DNA from 2 places in the Allobosea sp. ANAM02 genome. Region 2 is predicted to be linked to the other one. Evidence: predicted binding sites of a transcription regulator. Region 2 holds the regulator's gene; the other holds the start of a gene.
What was found. Region 2 encodes PhoB, which activates phosphate uptake and scavenging genes when phosphate is short. Its sites were predicted from a motif close to TGTCATNNANCTGTCAT; they were not measured.

Region 1: phnC (phosphonate ABC transporter ATP-binding protein) is a predicted target of PhoB. The motif match lies at 1,807-1,823, and genes of this name have one in related genera.

What each region holds. Positions count from the first base shown of each region.
Region 1 is NZ_AP022848.1:880,440-884,625, forward strand. Features, by position in the region: gene phnD (phosphonate ABC transporter substrate-binding protein) at 1-805, opposite strand, end outside; gene phnC (phosphonate ABC transporter ATP-binding protein) at 890-1,708, opposite strand; gene OCUBac02_RS04285 (efflux RND transporter periplasmic adaptor subunit) at 2,124-3,203, shown strand; gene OCUBac02_RS04290 (efflux RND transporter permease subunit) at 3,213-4,186, shown strand, end outside.
Region 2 is NZ_AP022848.1:1,351,298-1,355,483, reverse strand. Features, by position in the region: gene zapE (cell division protein ZapE) at 1-1, opposite strand, end outside; gene OCUBac02_RS06535 (amino acid ABC transporter ATP-binding protein) at 96-845, opposite strand; gene OCUBac02_RS06530 (SpoIIAA family protein) at 956-1,342, shown strand; gene phoB (phosphate regulon transcriptional regulator PhoB) at 1,346-2,053, opposite strand; gene phoU (phosphate signaling complex protein PhoU) at 2,203-2,922, opposite strand; gene pstB (phosphate ABC transporter ATP-binding protein PstB) at 3,000-3,800, opposite strand; gene pstA (phosphate ABC transporter permease PstA) at 3,846-4,186, opposite strand, start outside.

The DNA of each region.
Region 1 (4,186 bases), 470 kb from region 2:
TCTTGTCGAAGGCGGCCTTGTCCTTGGTGGCGAGGTTCAGCACCGCGTCACGGATCTTGGCCTTCAGTTCCTCCGGCAGGTCGGTGAGATAAGCCATCGGCGAGTTCACGATCTGGTCGGACTTGTAGATGATCCGGAAGTCCTCGGCCTTGGCCATGCCCTTGCGGGCCATGCGCTGCAGGTTCGATTCCTGCTCGTCGTTCCACCAGTTGGCGGCCATGTCCACCGTGCCTTGCTGGAGCGCGATGATCGCGTTCTCGTGGCTGCCTGTGTAGACGACCTTCGAGAAGAAGGTTTCCGGCTCGATCTTCATGCCGTTGAGCACGAAGCGCGGAACGTTGTTGCCGGAGGTCGAGTTCGGGTCGACGAGGCCGAGATTCCTGCCCTTGAGGTCCTCGACCTTCTTATAGGGCGAGTCCTTCTTCACGTAGAAGACCGAGTGGTAGCCCTTGGTGCCGTCGAGATTGGTCTCGATGGCGAAGGCATCGACCTTGGCGCCGGTCATGCGGGCGCGGGCGAAGGAGGCCGGGCCGTACATGCCGATATGGATGTTGCCGGCGCGCTGGCCCTCGATGATCGCGGCATAGTCGTTGGCGATGCGCAGCGTCACCTTGGTGCCGAGTTCCTTCGCCAGATAGTTCACGAAGGGGGTGTAGCGCTCGACGACGCCGGAAGCGTTCTCGGAGGGGATGATCGCGAAGACGAGCTCGGGATATTTCGCCTTCCAGTCCTGCGCGAAAGCAGGCGCCGCGGCGAGCGCGAGGCCGGCGACGGCGAGCGAGAGGGTATGACGACGGGTCAGCATCGATGTGCTCCTGGTTGCAGTCGTAAGTGGGGCGGTCTTCTCGCGGCGACAGCCCCAAGGGGCCGGTCCGGCGATCTCTGGAAATCAGGCGATCTTCTGGCGCGCGCGCTTCGCTTCGGAGGCAGCGATGGCGTCGAGCGCGTCCAGCGCCTCGGCGCCGGCATCCTTGGCCTCGATGCCGTAGAGCTCGGCCGCGATCTCGCGGGTCAGGGCCTGGGGCACGTCGTCGAACACGACCTTGCCGGCGGACATGCCGATCAGGCGGTCGCAGTATTTCGCGGCGATATCGAGGTCGTGCAGGTTGCACATCACGGTGATGCCGTCCTCGCGATTGATGCGGAACAGCGCGTCCATGACGACCTGGGTATTGCGCGGGTCGAGCGAGGCGATCGGCTCGTCGGCGAGGATGATGCGCGGTTCCTGAACGAGAGCACGGGCTATGGCGACGCGCTGCTGCTGGCCGCCGGAGAGCGTCTCGGCGCGCTGCGCCAGCAGATGGCCCATGTCGAGGCGCTCGAGCGCAGCGATGGCGCGGATCTTGTCGTCCTCGGAGAAGCTCTTCACCAGCGTCAGGGCCGCCGAGCGGTGGTTCAGCCGGCCGAGCAGGACATTGGTCAGTACGTCGAGGCGCCCGACGAGATTGAACTGCTGGAAGATCATCGCCGTATCGCGGCGCCAGCGACGCAGCGAAGCGCCCTTCAACCCGGTCACGTCCTGCTCCGCGCAGACGATCCGGCCGGTGCTCGGCTCGGTCAGGCGATTCAGCATGCGCAGCAGCGTCGACTTGCCGGCGCCGGAGGGGCCGATGACGCCGACCATCTCTCCCTTCGGAACGGTCAGGGTCACGGAGTCGACCGCGTTCCTGTCGCCAAAGCGCTTGGTCAGGCCTTCGATGCGCAGCATGAATGATTTCTCGGGCACGATACGGGGCATGAGCACGCTCCCCTGGCCAAGGTTGGACGGGCTGGCGTCTCGATCGCGGCGAGGCCTAACGAGCGCGGATGACAGCCGCATGACGGCCCTGGGCTGCCGGATTCATCACGCCGCCAGCCGGTCAACGTTTCGTGAGGTCTCCAGAATGGGCTTGGCGGTTCCGCGGCTTACCGGCAGGATCAGGTGTGGATGTTTGTGTGAGGCGGAGATGCCCGTGGCGGCGGGTCTTTCGACGGCAAGCATCTTGCATTGATGACTATGAGGCCGGATCGAGACGGCATCGGCGCAGAAACCGCTGTTTTTGTGCCGCTGTGGCGCGCCGGCATCTTAGCAACGCCTTTCGTTCCATTTAAGACCAATGGGCGGCAACGGAGCCTCCAGCCTGATGAAGCGGTTCGTTCTTTTCGTTCTCGTCGCCGCCATCGCCGGCGGCGGCTATTATGCCTACCGCAATCAGCGCGCCGGCACTCAGCAGGCCCAGGCGAGCGCGGTCTCGGGGCCGCGCGCCGTGCCGGTCGAAGTTGCATCCATCGAGATCGGCACCGTCAGCGAGGAGGTCGAGGCGCTCGGCACGCTCGCAGCCGATGAATCGGTGGTGATCGCCCCCGAGATCGCGGGCCGCGTCGTCTTCCTCGGCTTCAAGGAAGGCGAGCGCGTCAAGGCCGGGCAGGAACTGGTCAAGCTCGATACAGCGATCCTCGATGCCGAGCTCAAGCAGGCGATGGCCGATCTTGGTCTCGCCCGCGATACCAACGAGCGGCTCAGGGGGCTGGTCTCGCGCGGCTCGGGAACGCAGGTCGCGCTCGAGGAATCGGCGGCGAAGCTCGCCTCCAGCGAGGCCCGCGTCCAGCTCGCCAAGGCCAAGCTCGCGCAGTCGACCATCCTGGCGCCGTTCAACGGCGTCGTCGGCCTGCGCTCGGTCGGCGTCGGCGACTATGTCTCGGTCGGCAAGCAGATGATCACGCTGACCAAGATCGATCCGATCAAGATCGATTTCCGCGTGCCCGAAATCTATCTCAGCCGCCTCAAGACCGGACAACCCGTGCAGATGCGGGTCGACGCCGTGCCGGACCGCAATTTCCAGGGGCATATCTACGCCATCGACCCGGTCGTCGACGTGAACGGCCGGGCGATCCGCCTGCGCGCCAACATCCCCAATGCCGATCTCGCCCTGAAGCCCGGCCTCTTCGCCCGACTCGCCATCACCGTCGACCAGCGCGAGAACGCGATCCTGGTGCCGGAGATGGCCGTGGTGCCCGACGCCGTCGGCAAGATGGTCTATATCGTCGACAAGGGTAAGGCGAAGCGCGTCACCGTCGAGCTGGGCAAACGTCTGCCCGGCAAGGTCGAGATCGTCAGCGGACTGAAGCCCGACATGCAGATCATCACCGCCGGCCAGATGCGGCTGCGCGATGGCGCGACCATCGCGATCAAGGACAAGGTCGTCCAGACGAGCCAGCTCTAGGACCGCCCCATGAGCCTCTTCGAACTCTTCGTCCGCCGGCCCGTTCTCTCGACGGTGCTGAGTCTGCTGGTAATGCTGATCGGCATCGTCTCGTATGGCCGCCTGACCATCCGCGAGTATCCCAATATCGACGAGCCGATCGTCTCGGTCCGAACCGATTATCGCGGCGCCTCGGCCGAGATCATCGAGACGCAGGTCACGCAGATCCTGGAGAACTCGATCGCCGGCATCGAGGGCATCGAGATCCTGTCCTCGACCAGCCGCCAGGAGCGCAGCTTCATCCAGGTGCGCTTCCGCCCGGACGTCGATCCCGACGTTGCGGCCTCCGACGTGCGCGACCGCGTCAGCCGCGTGCGCAGCCGCATGCCGGACGAGATCGACGAGCCGGTCATCGCCAAGGTCGAGGCCGACTCGCAGCCGATCCTCTACCTCTCGCTGACCAGTTCGCGGCACGGACCGCTCGAGCTGACCGACTTCGCCGACCGCTTCATTTCCGACCGCGTCCAGAACGTCACCGGCGTGGCGGAGGTCCGCATCCTCGGCCAACGTCAATATGCGATGCGCATCTGGCTCGATCGCGCTCGGATGTCGGCCTACGACGTCACCGTGCAGCAGGTGGAGGCTGCCGTCCGGGCGCAGAACATCGAAATCCCGTCGGGCCGCATCGAGAGCAACGACCGCGAGTTCACGGTGCTTTCGCAGACCAGCATGACCACGCCGGCTGAGTTCCGCGAGATCGTGGTCAAGGACGCCAGCGGCTTCCCGGTCAAGGTCAAGGACATCGCCAAGGTCGAGCTCGCCGCGCGCGAGGAGCGCAACGCCGCCTGGTTCAAGGGCACGCCCTCGGTCACGATCGGCATCGTCAAGCAGGCGACCGCGAACCCTCTCGACGTCTCGGCCGGTATCGAGGAAGCGCTGCCCGGCATCATCGACGATCTGCCGCAGGGCATGTCGATCGCCAAGTCCTACGACACCTCGGTCTT
Region 2 (4,186 bases):
TAAGGGCGGGCGCTGGCGATCCGAGAGAGACCTGACCGGGTTACGGCAGCCCTGCCCGCATCGCAAGCCCACAGGTCGTTTCGGGCGAAGCCGCGTCATCCCCCGAGTGTGGCGAGGAAGTCGCGCGTGCGCGCCTGCTTCGGCGCGGCGATGAGCTCCTCCGGCCGCCCCCGTTCGACGATCTCACCCGTGTCCATGAAGGCGACATCATCGGCGACCTCCCGCACGAAGCCGATGTCATGTGTCGCCACGATCAGGGTCAGTCCCGAACCGACAAAATTCCGCATCATGGCGAGAACCTCGCCCGCCTCCTCCGGATCGAGCCCCGCCGTCGGCTCGTCAAGCAGCATCAATCGCGGCTTCGCCGCCAGCGCCCGCGCGATGGCAAGGCGCTGCCGCGCTCCGCCCGAAAGCTCGCTCGGATAGGAATCGCGCCTGTCGGCCAGCCCGACCCGCTCCAGAGCCGCCATCGCCTCCACGACGGTGTCCCGGCGCGACCGTCTCAGCAGCGCGAGCGGCCCCTCGAGGATGTGCTGCAAGGCGGTCATGTGATCGAACAGCTCGGGGGGCTGCGGGACCGTGCCGATGACATGGCGCGTACCCGCGCCCTCCCGTCCGATCAGCTCCCCATCGATCGTGATCGTCCCCTCGTCGACGGCCTCGCTCCCGCCGATGCAGCGCAGCAGCGTCGACTTGCCGGCGCCAGCCGGCCCGATGAAGCACTGGACCATGCCCGGCCCGATCGCGAGCGAGACGTCGCGCAGCGCCTGCACAGCGCGGAAGCGCTTGCTGGCATGGGCGATGGCGACGGCCGCGCCTGCCTTCGTGATCTGCGCCGCACCCAAGCCGCGTCCTCCGTGAATATCATCGGAGGCCATATCGCCCGATCCGCGGCAAGACCAGCCCGGCGAAACCTCCCCCTAGCCCACGCGTTTGCGCTTTAGGAGGACCAGCCATGCTCACTATTCTGCCCGCGCCTGACCATGTCGCCGCCTATCGCCTGTCGCAAACGCTGACCGGCGAGGATCTCGACGCGATCATGGCCGATATCGATGCCCGGCTCGCCCGCCACGAGAAGCTCGGCATCCTCGCCGACATGACCGACTTCACCGACATGACGCTGGCCGCCGCCTGGAAGGATGCGCGCTACAGCCTCGGCAAGCTCTGGGAACTCAAACGCTTTCCGAAGGAAGCGGTGATCACAGACAGGGGCTGGCTCGCCGGCTTCGTCGATCTGCTCGACCCGGCGATCCCCTTCGTCAAGGTTCGCGCCTTCAAGCCGGAGGACTACGAGAAGGCGCTGAGCTGGGTCGGCGATATTGAGGGCGGGCCCGACGCTTGAGGCTTACGCGGCACCGCCCCGCGCGAAGGTCTCGTCGAAGGCATAGCCAGCGCCGCGCACCGTCCGCAGCGGATCCTTGGCGTCGCCCGGCGTGATCGCCTTGCGCAGGCGCCCGACATGGACGTCGACGGTCCGCTCGTCGATATAGACGTCGCGGCCCCAGACCGCGTCGAGGAGCTGGGCGCGCGAATAGACCCGGCCCGGCGCCTGCATGAGGAACTCCAGCAACCGGAACTCGGTCGGCCCAAGATGGAGTTCGCTGCCCGCGCGGCGAACACGTCGCGTCGTGCGGTCGAGTTCGAGGTCGCCGGCCGCGAGCAGCCCGGCGACATGGCCGGGCTTGGCCCGGCGCAACAGCGCCTGGATACGCGCGATCAATTCCGGCAGCGAGAACGGCTTCACGACATAGTCGTCGGCGCCGGTGGCGAGCCCGCGCACACGCTCGGTCTCCTCGCCGCGCGCCGTCAGCATGATGATCGGCACGCGCTCGGTATCGCGCCGCGAGCGCAAGCGCCGGCAAAGCTCGATGCCGGACAGGCCCGGCAGCATCCAGTCGAGCAGGACGAGATCGGGGGTGTGATCGCGCAGGTGCAATTCCGCATCGTCCCCGCGCGCGACGCTGTCCACCTCGAAGCCCTCGGCCTCGAGATTGTAGCGCAGCAGCAGGGTGAGCGGCTCCTCGTCCTCGACGATCAAGATGCGTGCGGCCATGCTTCTTTTTCCGTCCGTCATTCGAGCCTGCCGTCATGCTCGCCCCTGTGGCGAGCATCCACGTCTTGAACGGCACCTGCCGGGACGAAGACGTTGATGGTCGGGACAAGCCCGACAATGACGGAAAGGCTACGGCACTTCGTGTTCGTTCAGTTCCCCGTCACCGTTTCGACCTCGATATTGGTCGTGTCGAGTTTCGGCCGATTCACGTCGAGGGAATCGCCGGTGACGAGGTAATGGATGGTCTCGGCGATATTGGTGGTGTGGTCGCCGATGCGCTCGATATTCTTGGCGCAGAACAGCAGATGCGTGCAGAAGGTGATGTTGCGCGGATCTTCCATCATATAGGTCAGGAGTTCGCGGAACAGCGAGGTGTAGAGCGCGTCGATCTCGTCGTCGCGGCGCCAGACCTCGAGCGCCTTCTGCTCGTTGGTCGCGGCATAGGCGTCGAGCACGTCCTTGAGCTGGGCCTGCACGAGGCGGCTGATATGCTCGAGCCCGACGACCGCGCGATGCGGCGGCTGGAACTGCCCGGCGATGGCGACGGCGCGCTTGGCGATGTTCTTGGCGAGATCGCCGACGCGCTCGATATCGGAGGCGAGGCGGATCGCCGAGATCAATTCGCGCAGGTCCTGCGCCAGCGGCTGGCGCCGGGCGATGGTGAGCACGGCCTTCTCCTCGACCTCGCGCTGGAGATTGTCGAGGCGCTGGTCGGCCGAGATGATCTTCTGGGCGAGCGCGGTGTCGCGGCGGACGAGCGCGACCGTGGAATCGCCCAGCATGCGTTCGGCCATGCCGCCCATTTCGGCGAGGCTGCGGCGAATGCCTTCGAGATCGGCGTCGTAGGAGCGGACGATGTGGTCGGTCATAGGGGTGTCCTCCGGCGCATCGGCCCGAAAAGTGGAAACCAGTTTTCGGGTAAGCCGATGCGAAACAAAATTGCCGCTTAGCCGAAACGGCCGGTGACGTAGTCCTGGGTCTGCTTCTTGGCGGGGTTCATGAAGATCGTGTTGGTCGGCGCAAACTCGATGACCTCGCCGAGATACATGAAGGCCGTGTACTGCGAGATGCGCGCCGCCTGCTGCATGTTGTGCGTGACGATGGCGATGGTGAAGTCGCTCTTGAGCTGCTCCAGCAGGTCCTCGATCTTGCCGGTCGAGATCGGGTCGAGCGCCGAGGTCGGCTCGTCGAACAGGATCACCTCCGGCTTCTGCGCGATGGTGCGCGCGATGCACAGGCGCTGCTGCTGGCCGCCGGAGAGGCCCATGCCGGAGCTCTTCAGCTTGTCCTTGACCTCGTCCCAGAGCGCGGCGCGGCGCAGCGCGCCCTCGACGCGGTCGTCGAGCTCGGATTTCGGCGGCTTCTCGTAGAGGCGGATACCGAAGGCGACGTTGTCGTAGATCGACATCGGGAACGGCGTCGGCTTCTGGAAGACCATGCCGACGCGCGAGCGCAGCTCGTTCACGTCGACATCCTTGCCGATGATGTTGCGGCCGTCGAGCATGATCTCGCCTTCGGCGCGCTGCTCCGGATAGAGCGAGTAGATGCGGTTGAAGATGCGCAGCAGGGTGGACTTGCCGCAGCCCGACGGGCCGATCAGCGCCGTGACATGCCGGTCGCGGAAGTCGAGATTGATGTTCTTCAGCGCCTTGTGCTCGCCGTAGTAGAAATCGAGGTTCTTCACCGCGATCCGGACGGGCGCCTCGGCATCGAGCGACTGGGGGGAGAGTTCAAGGGTCGAAAGCATCGACTTAGGTCCTCAAGGTCGGTCGCGACCGGGTTGGTTTCAGGCTCACTTGCTGCCGGCGACGATACGCCGGGCAACGATCGAGAGCACGAGGATCGAAACGGTGATGATCAGCGAGCCGGCCCAGGCGAGCTGCTGCCAGTTCTCGTAGGGGGCGGAGGCGAACTGGTAGATCGTCACCGGCAGGTTGGAGACGCCGCCGACCAGCGTCGGCGAGAACCAGAAATTATTGTTGAGCGCGGTGAAGAGCAGAGGCGCGGTCTCGCCGGCGATGCGGGCGAGAGCCAGCAGGATGCCGGTGACCATGCCGGCCTTGGCGGCGCGCCAGGTCACGCCAGTGATCACGACGGAGGGCGGTGCGCCCAGCGCCGCACCCGCCTCGCGCA